2 regions of the Vibrio tubiashii ATCC 19109 genome follow, and region 1 is predicted to be linked to the other one. Evidence: predicted binding sites of a transcription regulator. Region 1 holds the regulator's gene; the other holds the start of a gene.
The links. Region 1 encodes CRP, which controls carbon source genes, mostly activating them, when cyclic AMP is high. Its sites were predicted from a motif close to TGTGANNNNNNTCACA; they were not measured.
Positions count from the first base shown of each region.

Region 2: IX91_RS12515 (CTP synthase) is a predicted target of CRP. The motif match lies at 2,893-2,908, and genes of this name have one in related genera.

Region 1 covers NZ_CP009354.1:230,302-236,126, forward strand. Annotated here, with positions in the region: gene astD (succinylglutamate-semialdehyde dehydrogenase) at 1-1,414, shown strand, start outside; gene IX91_RS01055 (DUF1338 domain-containing protein) at 1,598-2,389, shown strand; gene crp (cAMP-activated global transcriptional regulator CRP) at 2,597-3,229, opposite strand; gene IX91_RS01065 (phosphoribulokinase) at 3,472-4,341, opposite strand; gene IX91_RS01070 (YheU family protein) at 4,430-4,642, opposite strand; gene IX91_RS01075 (hydrolase) at 4,683-5,660, opposite strand; gene IX91_RS01080 (TIGR02444 family protein) at 5,682-5,825, opposite strand, start outside.
Region 2 covers NZ_CP009354.1:2,752,522-2,758,346, reverse strand. Annotated here, with positions in the region: gene relA (GTP diphosphokinase) at 1-1,714, shown strand, start outside; gene mazG (nucleoside triphosphate pyrophosphohydrolase) at 2,035-2,847, shown strand; gene IX91_RS12515 (CTP synthase) at 2,994-4,634, shown strand; gene eno (phosphopyruvate hydratase) at 4,712-5,825, shown strand, end outside.

The DNA of each region.
Region 1 (5,825 bases):
GTCGATGAACTCACAAAGCCCATACAACAACGAAGTTATCTGGCAGGGCGACAGCGCAACACCGCAGCAAGTTGAGCAAGCGGTGTCAGCGGCACGCAGTGCATTCGTTGGCTGGAAAAAACTAAGCTTTGCTGAGCGTGAAGCGATCGTTCTCGCTTTTGCTGAAAAGGTAAAAGAGAACAGCGAACAAATCGCAGAAATTATCGCTAAAGAAACCGGTAAGCCAATTTGGGAAACGCGTACTGAAGCTGCGGCAATGGCAGGTAAGATTGCAATTTCAATTCGAGCTTACCATGACCGCACCGGTGAAGCTCAACGTGAAGCAGCAGGGAACCAAATCGTCCTTCGTCATCGCCCATTAGGTGTCATGGCGGTGTTTGGCCCATATAACTTCCCTGGGCACCTACCAAACGGTCATATCGTTCCTGCGCTACTGGCAGGTAATACCGTGGTATTTAAGCCGTCAGAGCAAACACCGCTAACCGGTGAGTTTGCCATGAAACTGTGGGATCAAGTTGGTCTGCCGAAAGGGGTGATCAACCTAGTGCAAGGTGCTAAAGAAACCGGTATCGCACTGGCTGATTCTAAAGGCTTAGATGGCGTGCTATTCACAGGTAGCGCGAATACAGGTCATATCCTGCATAAGCAGTTTGCCGGCCAACCGGGTAAGATGCTCGCGCTAGAAATGGGTGGTAACAACCCAATGGTGATCTCTGAAAATTACGGAGAGTTGGACGCGACCGTCTACACCATCATTCAATCAGCGTTTATCAGCGCGGGTCAACGTTGTACTTGTGCTCGCCGTTTGTATGTTCCAGTTGGTGACAAAGGTGACTTACTGGTCAGCAAGCTAGTGGCAGCAACCAATAAGATTCGTGTCGATCAGCCATTTGCTGAGCCAGCACCATTTATGGGCCCTCAGATCTCTAAAGCGGCTGCTGATTTTATTCTTGCTGCTCAAGCAAATCTACAAAAGTTAGGTGGCGAGAGCTTAATTGAAGCTAAAGCCGGAGAAGCTGCATTTGTAACACCTGGCATTATTGATGTTACCGCGATTGCTGAGCTACCAGATGAAGAGTACTTCGGCCCACTACTACAAGTGGTGCGTTATCAAGGTCTAGAGAAAGCGGTTGAGTTAGCCAACGATACTCGCTTTGGTCTATCAGCAGGCTTAGTTTCTACTGACGATGGTGAGTGGGAATACTTTGTCGACCATATTCGTGCTGGCATCGTAAACCGCAATCGCCAGTTAACTGGTGCAAGTGGTGATGCGCCATTTGGTGGCCCGGGCGCGTCAGGTAACTTACGCCCAAGTGCTTACTACGCAGCAGATTACTGTGCTTACCCTATGGCTTCGATGGAAGGAGGAGAAACACTTCTTCCTGCAACGCTAAGCCCAGGTGTTGAACTATAAAAAACGATAAATTTTAGGGAATTCCCTTCTCGCCTCCCCGAGCCGGGAGGCTTTTGAAACGTCACAGGCTGAAGGCTATCTGATCAAACTTTCTGGACACATTTGGTTAGATGGCCTTTTTTATAATTAAACAGATAACAACTCATACTCCATTTACGTAAACCACCCCTACAAGGAGGCGTTATGACGCCAGATGTTTTATTCCAACAGTTATGGAATGACTATATTCAACGCTTATGTCCCTCTGCTGAACAAGTCCACCAACTTCTGCAAGAAGACGAAGCGCTGATCAATGACCACATTGCTCTGCGCACTTTCAATGTAGAACCTCTGGGCATTGCGACCCTTGCACAACCATTCTTAGACGTAGGCTACAAGCCATGCGGTGACTATGTGTTTGAAAGCAAAAAGCTTGTTGCCAAACATTATGAGCACCCGGACACAAAACAGCCAAAAGTGTTCATCAGTGAATTGAAGGTTGAAGAGTGTTCAGCCGAGCTACAAGCTATTGTCGCTAAGCTTGTCGAGCAATTGGACACCAGCAAGCTAAAAGGTCATGAGTTCTTGTATGGCGGTCGTTTGTGGGACATTAGCTTTGCTGACTTCCAGACGTTAGCTAAAGAAAGTGAGTACGCTTCTTGGCTGGCAGCGCATGGTTACGGCGCCAACCACTTTACTGTTAGCGTCAATCAGCTCAATGCATTTGAAGAAGTGAAAGGCGTCAATGACCACCTACGCGATTCCGGCTTTACCATCAATGAGTTTGGTGGCGAAGTGAAGGGGTCTCCTGATGTGCTGCTAGAGCAATCTTCAACGATGGCGGATAAAGTTGTGGTAACCTTCACCGAAGGTACAGAGATTATCCCTGGCGGTTTCTACGAGTTTGCTAAGCGCTACCCAATGAGCAACGGTGAACTTTATCCAGGATTTGTCGCAGCTTCTGCTGACAAGATCTTCGAGAGTACTAACGGCTAGGAAGAGCTGAGAACGGGCTGCGCCCTAGAGATGCGGGAACGCTGCGCTTCGAGAGAGTTTGATCTCGGATGTGGAAAGGTGTTCTAGAAGGACGAAGTCCGTTCCGTAGCACTGCGTTCCCGATTCTCGCATCCGATAATCCGATATAAACAAAAAGCCACCAATGTCTCCATTGGTGGCTTTTAAAATTTTAGCGGTTAATCGAAATTAACGAGTACCGTAAACCACGATAGTTTTACCGTGTGCAGAAATTAGGTTCTGCTCTTCTAGCATCTTTAAGATACGACCTACTGTCTCACGAGAACAGCCAACGATTTGACCGATTTCTTGACGAGTGATCTTAATCTGCATGCCATCTGGGTGAGTCATCGCATCTGGTTGCTTCGCTAGGTTTAGTAGCGTTTGAGCAATACGGCCAGTTACGTCTAGGAATGCTAGGTCACCTACTTTTTGGCTAGTCACTTGTAGGCGGCTTGCCATTTGCGCAGATAAGCGCATTAGGATGTCTGGGTTTACTTGGATAAGCTGACGGAATTTCTTAAATGAGATTTCCGCAACTTCACAAGGAGATTTAGCACGAACCCATGCTGTACGCTCTTGGTCTTCTTCGAATAGACCAAGTTCACCGATAAAGTCACCTTGGTTTAGGTAAGAAAGGATCATTTCCTTACCTTCTTCGTCTTTAATAAGAACCGCTACTGAACCTTTTACGATGTAGTACAAAGTTTCAGCTTTCTCGCCCGCGTGAATTAGCGTGCTTTTTGAAGGGTACTTATGAATATGACAATGTGAAAGAAACCACTCTAATGTTGGGTCGGTTTGAGGTTTACCTAGAACCATAATATCTCACTTCCTCTGCAGGGTACGCTTGCCGCTTTCCATATTTTAGCTAAGCCTTAATCAAGACCTACTAGGATAAGAGCACTTTACAAATGCTGCAAGCCAACTTGTGTTTCGGTAAGAAATAGTATCCTTTTTCGAAAACGATTTCTTGATTTTAATCGGGTACAACTGGGGTTTTAGTACGCAAAACTGTGCACATGATCACGGTATGAAAAGTAATCGTGTTCTAGCTGAGGGTATTAACCAATTTTGCCCGTTTCGATGAGCTGTTGAAGTATCGGTTTAACGATTAGCTCCATGGCAAAACTCATCTTACCGCCAGGGACAACAATCGTGTTATGACGCGACATAAATGCCCCATCAATCATTGCCAGTAGATATGGGTAATCTACGTTTTTAATGCCTCGTAATCGAATAACAACAAAACTCTCATCTAAACTCGGAATGCCTTTGGCGTTAAGCGGGTTAGATGTGTCGACGGTAGGGACACGCTGAAAGTTAATATGAGTACGAGAAAATTGGGGGGTAATGTAGTTCAGGTAGTCATCCATGGAGCGGACGATAGAGTCCATCACCGCTTCACGCGAGTGACCACGATCGCGGGTATCACGAACGAATTTCTGAATCCATTCAAGGTTCACGATAGGCACCATGCCAATCAGAAAATCAACATGCTGTGATACGTTAACCTCGCCATCGACAACACCGCCATGCAGACCTTCATAAAACAGGACGTCGGAGTTTTCTGGCAGATCTTGCCAAGGCGTAAAGGTGCCTGGCATTTGGTTGTATGGAACCGCTTCATCGAAAGTATGCAGGTAACGGCGGATTTGACCGACGCCTTCTTGACCGTACTTGCGGAAGAACTCTTCAAGTCCATTGAAGTCGTTCGCCTGAGGGCCAAAGTAACTGATATGGCGACCCTGCTCACGTGCCTTTCGGATTTCGACATCCATTTCAGGGCGCGTAAAGCGGTGGAAGCTATCGCCTTCAACCCAAGCGGGTTTGACGTCCATCATATTGAACATCTTGCGGAAAGCTTCAGAAGTCGTTGTGGTACCAGCTCCAGAGGAACCAGTGACCGCAATAATCGGGTGTTTTGCTGACATGACAAACCTTGTCGTAATCTAATCCTTTAAACGAAAACCACTATAGCACGCTTTAGTGGTCAGTCACTGTATGCGATGCGCTAAAGTACTAAAACTTTCGTTTGAGTTGAATATCGACGGTTTCGTGCAGTTCTGAGAAGACAACAACCGCTTCCCCTGATTCCAACTGGGTACGTATCTGGTCGATTTTGTTTTGCAGCGAGATCTCGACATCCCCGTAGTCAGTCCCTTCACGCAGGACAAATTCCCGAATGAGATTTTCTAGTGTTGCTGGCTCGATTTGTTGCCATGGAACGATCATAAATACCTCTTTATTTTATGATTTAGGCCAAGGTGATTGGCTACGCGGAGAGAGCCAAACTTTCATAGTATGCAGGTAGTGCCTCTTCGAGCCAAAACCTCGGTTTTAACGCACTGCCGGTAACAAAACCAACATGCCCACCTTGTTCAAACAGTCGGTAGTCAATGTTATCAGGCAAGACATATTTGGGAATCACAGCATCGGTCATGAACGGATCGTCTTTCGCATGTATGATCTGTGTGGGTAGAGTGATTTCTTTTAGGCGATGGATGCCCGAGCAGCGCTGATAATAGTCTTCTGCGTCCTTGAAACCATGCAGCGGGGCGGTGATTAGGTCGTCAAACTCGTACAGTTTAGTTACGCGTTTGATGTTTTGATAGCTCAAGCCAAGCTCTCCTTTCAGCAGTTGATGCTTTTGCAGTGCGCTTTTCTTCAGCGATGACAGGAGATAATTTTTATACAGCTTGGAAAAGCCTTGTTCGATGCGCTCAGAGCAGGCAGACAGGTCTAGTGGCGCAGACACTATGGTGGCGGCATCAATCAGAGGCTCTTGATTGTACTTGGCAAGGTAGTTGGCCAGCATATTGCCGCCAAGAGAAATTCCTACCGCGACTTTAGTTTGGTGTGGGAACAGCGAATCTAGATGTTCAAGGAAGAAACGGGCGTCTTCCACTTCACCTGAGTGATAGGCGCGAGCAAGTTTGTTGGGTTTACCGCTACAGCCACGAAAATGCATCATCACCGACAGCCAGCCTTGCTTTGCAAAAGCGTCCATTAAACCATTAGCATACGGGCTGTAGAAACATCCTTCCAAACCGTGGAACAAAACAAAAATCGGCTTGCTTTTGGCTGACTTGCCATTGATATCTTCACTCCAAGCGATATCGAGGAAGTCTCCATCCGGAGTATCTAAAGTTTGCCAGATTGGTTCAAACAGGGCTTTTTTGCGAATAAAGCGCGGAGCAAGCGTTTGTAGGTGTGGGTTGGCTAATCCTTTAGCGGCAACAAAATGAGTCATAACGGTTCCAAAGCTTAGGGCTTATAGATTGGCGATATCATCGATAGGTTCAGCAAAAGCCTCATACAGCTGTTCACCGCCTAATTGGCGGCAGTAACGTAAAGTAAGGGGCTCTGCGTGATTCACTGTAAGTTCAATACTGTTGATGCAATCGACCAGATCAGA
Region 2 (5,825 bases), 770 kb from region 1:
ACGCCGAGCAGCTGCTCAAGAGTGTACCAACATCTATGCCCCACTAGCGAACCGCCTTGGTATCGGTCAGTTAAAGTGGGAAATCGAAGATTACGCTTTCCGTTACCAACAACCTGATACCTACAAACAGATCGCTAAGCAGCTGTCTGAGCGTCGCATTGTCCGTGAGCAGTACATCAAAGACTTTGTCGATGACCTGACGTCTGAAATGAAAGGCTCTTCTATTAATGCAGAGGTAAGTGGGCGTCCTAAGCACATCTACAGCATCTGGCGCAAAATGCAAAAGAAAGGCCTCGCGTTTGATGAGCTATTCGATGTACGAGCGGTGCGCATTATCGCCGACAAACTGCAAGATTGTTACGCGGCACTCGGGACTGTGCATACCAAGTATAAGCACCTGCCGAGTGAATTTGATGACTACGTGGCTAACCCTAAACCTAACGGTTACCAGTCAATTCATACCGTGATTCTTGGCCCAGAAGGCAAGACGATTGAGATTCAGATTCGTACTAAAGACATGCACGAAGATTCTGAGCTAGGTGTTGCTGCGCACTGGAAATACAAAGAAGGTGGCGGCGGCCGCAGTGGTTACGACGAGAAAATCACTTGGCTGCGTAAGCTACTCGATTGGCAAGAAGAGATGTCTGACTCAGGTGAAATGCTTGATGAGCTGCGTAGTCAGGTATTTGATGACCGTGTGTATGCCTTTACCCCGCGTGGTGATGTGGTCGACCTACCAATGGGAGCAACACCACTCGATTTTGCTTACCACATTCACTCTGAAGTCGGTCACCGCTGTATTGGGGCCAAGGTCGCTGGGCGCATTGTTCCGTTTACCCACAAACTGGCAATGGGTGATCAAGTTGAGATCATCACCTCTAAAGAGCCCAATCCATCTCGCGATTGGCTAAATCCTTCGATGGGCTTTGTGACTTCAGGTCGAGCACGCGCGAAAATCAATGCGTGGTTCCGTAAACAAAGCCGCGAGAAAAACGTCGAAGCTGGGCGCGATATTCTCGAAGTAGAATTGCAGAAAATTGGTGCAACTTTAAAAGACGCCGAGCAGTATGCGTTGAAGCGCTTTAATGTCAACAGTACTGATGAGCTGTACGTTGGCATCGGAAGCGGTGATTTACGTATCAACCAAGTGATCAACCACATCAATGCCTTGGTCAATAAGCCAACCGCAGAAGAAGAAGATCAGCAAGCACTTGAGAAGCTTCAAGAGGCAGAAAGCAAAGCACCAGCGCAAAGTCGTCCAAAGAAAGATGCCGTTGTGGTGGAAGGGGTCGATAACTTAATGACCCACCTTGCCCGTTGTTGTCAGCCGATCCCAGGTGATGAGATCGCAGGTTACATCACACAGGGGCGCGGTATTTCAGTACACCGGGCAGACTGTGAGCAGCTTGAAGAACTGCGTCATCATGCACCAGAGCGTATTATCGATACGGTGTGGGGCAGTGGCTTTGTTGGCTCTTACATCTTAACCGTTCGCGTTGAAGCGATGGAACGCGGTGGGCTGCTTAAAGACATCACGACTTTGTTTGCTAACGAGAAGATCAAAGTGACCAGTATGAAGAGTCGCGTTGATTATCGTACTCAAATGTCGATCATGGACTTTGACTTGGAAGTGACCAACGTTGAGATTCTGCAGCGCGTTTCTAAACGAGTGGAACAGATTAAAGATGTTATGTCGGTCAAGCGCCTAGGCTAATTTTTACGTTGTATTTGGCTTTCTAGCGGCGTTAGTTGCACTTATATCGCTCCATCACATAGGCAAGCTATGCTCAGGAGTCTCATAAGTTTACTGCCTTGCTAGAATAACCAACTACTTAGTAAAAAAACAAACATCGTCATTCCCTATAGAGTGGGACGAACGTGATAGGGAATCTCTTCAAGTGATTAGATACTCCCAACTTGTTCAGTTTCATTCGTGAGGATGACAGATAAAAATGAAAGGTGAGTGGTTTGTACTGCTCACCTTTTTATTTGAATGAAAGTTCTTTAGACAGAAGATTTAAAGGAAGAAGGAATATGAGTCACCCGATTGAACAGTTAGAACAGATTATGGCGCAGCTTCGTGACCCAGAAAGTGGTTGTCCTTGGGATCTAAAACAAAGTTTCGACACTATTGTTCCTCACACCATTGAAGAGACCTATGAAGTTGTTGATGCGATTCAAAATCGCGATTGGTCAAACCTAAAAGAAGAGCTTGGGGATCTGCTCTTTCAAGTTATCTTCTACAGTCAACTGGCTAAAGAGCAGCAGCTGTTTGATTTCTCGGAAGTGGTTGAAACCGTCAATGAGAAGCTGACTCGTCGTCATCCGCATGTTTTCTCTGATGTCGAGTTTGAGTCAGATGAGCAGATCAATGCCAACTGGGAAGCAGAAAAAGCAAAAGAAAAAGCTCAAGTAGGCAAAAAAGAACAAAGTATTCTAGACTCAATACCAAATTCTCTACCTGCGTTATCTCGTGCCACAAAGATGCAAAAGAAATGCGCTAAATATGGTTTTGATTGGGACTCGCTTGGCCCGGTAGTCGGTAAGGTTCAGGAAGAGATTGAAGAGGTAATGGAAGAGGCACTGCAAGTCGCTCCTGATGAAGAAAAAATTGAACTTGAGCTCGGAGACCTGCTGTTTGCAACGGTCAACTTATCGCGTCATTTAGGAAAAGACCCAGAGGTCGCGCTGAGTAAAGCCAACCTAAAGTTTGCTAAACGATTTAAAGGTGTCGAAGCCATGGTCGCAGAGCAAGGCAAACAGCTAACAGATTACGATTTAGATCAGTTAGATGCGTTTTGGGACAGAGTAAAAGCGCTAGAAGTAGATAAAGGTAGTGGCAACTAATCCGTTACTCGAATTTGATTTGAAGCAAAAAATAAAAAATTGCAGTGTGATAGATTTCACGTTGTGGCGGTTAAGGGCTTCTGGTATATTTATATCCCGTCCAGAAGAAATCCATTTTCCCTCATTCAACCAATTTCAGGTTAAACATGACGACAAATTACATTTTTGTTACTGGCGGGGTTGTATCCTCTCTAGGTAAAGGTATTGCAGCAGCATCGCTTGCAGCTATTTTAGAAGCTCGTGGTCTTAAAGTGACTATGATGAAGCTTGACCCTTACATCAACGTTGATCCAGGCACGATGAGCCCGACTCAACACGGTGAGGTGTTCGTCACTGAAGATGGCGCTGAAACTGACCTAGACCTTGGTCACTACGAGCGTTTCATCCGCACCAAAATGACTAAGCGTAACAACTTCACTGCAGGTCGTGTTTACTCAGACGTTCTAGCTAAAGAGCGTCGTGGTGATTACCTAGGTGCAACAATTCAGGTTATCCCTCACATCACTAACTCTATCAAAGACCGCGTAATCGCAGGTTCTGAAGGTCATGATGTTGCTATCGTTGAAGTGGGCGGTACGGTAGGTGATATCGAGTCTCTGCCATTTATGGAAGCTATTCGTCAGCTAGCAGTAGAGCTAGGCCGTGAACGCGCAATGTTCATGCACCTAACTCTAGTTCCTTACCTAGCAGCAGCGGGCGAAGTGAAAACTAAACCGACTCAGCACTCTGTAAAAGAGCTGCTTTCTATCGGTATCCAGCCAGATATTCTTGTTTGTCGCTCTGATCGCATGATCCCAGCGAATGAACGTAAGAAGATCGCTCTTTTCTGTAACGTACAAGAGAAAGCGGTTATCTCTATGAAGGACGTAGATTCAATCTACAAGATCCCTCAACTAATCAAATCTCAAGGTTTAGACGACCTAGTATGTTCTCGTTTCGGTATTACTGCTCCTGAAGCAGATCTGTCAGAATGGGAACAGGTAATCTACGAAGAAGCGAACCCAACGGGTGAAGTGACTATCGGTATGGTTGGTAAGTACATCGAACTACCAGATGCTTACAAATCAGTAAACGAAGCACTTAAGCACGCAGGTCTTAAGAACCGTCTAAGCGTTAAGATTAAGTACGTTGATTCACAAGACGTAGAAAGCAAAGGTAATGAAGCGCTAGAAGGTCTAGACGCTATCTTAGTACCAGGTGGCTTCGGTGACCGTGGCGTAGAAGGTAAGATCCTTGCGGCTAAATACGCTCGTGAAAACAAAGTACCTTACCTAGGTATTTGTCTAGGTATGCAAGTGGCACTGATCGAATACGCGCGCAACGTTGCGGGTATGGAAGGTGCACACTCAACAGAATTTAATAAAGAGACTAAATACCCTGTAGTTGGTCTGATTACTGAGTGGGTAGACGGCGAAGGTAACGTTGAAGAGCGTACTGAGAAGTCTGACCTAGGCGGTACAATGCGTCTTGGTTCACAGCTATGTCACCTTGAGAAAGGGACGAAAGCGCGTGAACTATACGGTAGCGCGACAATCCACGAACGTCACCGTCACCGTTACGAAGTGAACAACAACCTACGTCCACAGATTGAAAAAGCAGGCCTGAAAGTTTCTGGTCTATCTGCTGACAAGAAACTGGTTGAAGTAATTGAGAACCCAGCTCACCCATGGTTTGTAGCGGCTCAATTCCACCCAGAGTTCACTTCAACACCTCGCGATGGTCACCCACTGTTTGCAGGTTTCGTGAAAGCGGCTGGTGAATACCAACGCGACGAATTAGAGAAGTAAAGGATACGGGCAGTAGCGTTAGTAGTGCTGCTGCCCTTAATTTTGACATTATATATTCAACGAGAAGGAAACATTCAATGTCTAAGATCGTTAAAGTTCTAGGTCGTGAAATCATCGATTCACGTGGTAACCCAACTGTAGAAGCTGAAGTACACCTAGAAGGCGGTTTCGTAGGTATGGCTGCTGCTCCATCTGGCGCATCAACTGGTTCACGTGAAGCTCTTGAGCTACGTGACGGCGACAAAGCTCGTTTCCTAGGTAAAGGTGTTCTTAAAGCTGTTGAAGCTGTAAACGGCGAAATCGCTGAAGCTCTAGTTGGTAAAGACGCTAAAGACCAAGCTGCAATCGACGCAGTAATGATCGAGCTAGACGGTACTGAAAACAAATCTAAGTTTGGTGCTAACGCAATCCTAGCTGTTTCTCTAGCTAACGCTAAAGCTGCTGCAGCGGCTAAAGGCATGCCTCTATACGAGCACATTGCAGAACTAAACGGTACTGCAGGTCAGTTCTCTATGCCTCTACCAATGATGAACATCATCAACGGTGGTGAGCACGCAGACAACAACGTTGACATCCAAGAGTTCATGATCCAACCAGTTGGTGCTAAGACTCTTAAAGAAGGTCTACGTATCGGTGCTGAAGTATTCCACAACCTAGCTAAAGTTCTTAAGTCTAAAGGCTACAGCACTGCAGTTGGTGACGAAGGTGGTTTCGCTCCTAACCTTAAGTCTAACGCTGAAGCTCTAGAAGTTATCGCAGAAGCTGTTGCTGCTGCAGGTTACGAACTAGGTAAAGACGTAACTCTAGCTATGGACTGTGCTGCATCTGAGTTCTTCGACAAAGAAGCAGGCATCTACAACATGAAGGGCGAAGGTAAAACTTTCTCTTCTGAAGAGTTCAACCACTACCTAGCTGAGCTAGCTAACCAGTTCCCAATCGTTTCTATCGAAGACGGTCTAGACGAGTCTGATTGGGCTGGCTTCAAGCACCAAACTGAACTACTAGGTGACAAGCTTCAACTAGTAGGTGACGACCTATTCGTTACTAACACTAAGATCCTTGCTGAAGGTATCGAGAAAGGCGTAGCTAACTCTATCCTTATCAAGTTCAACCAAATCGGTTCTCTAACTGAGACTCTAGCTGCAATCAAGATGGCTAAAGATGCAGGTTACACAGCAGTAATCTCTCACC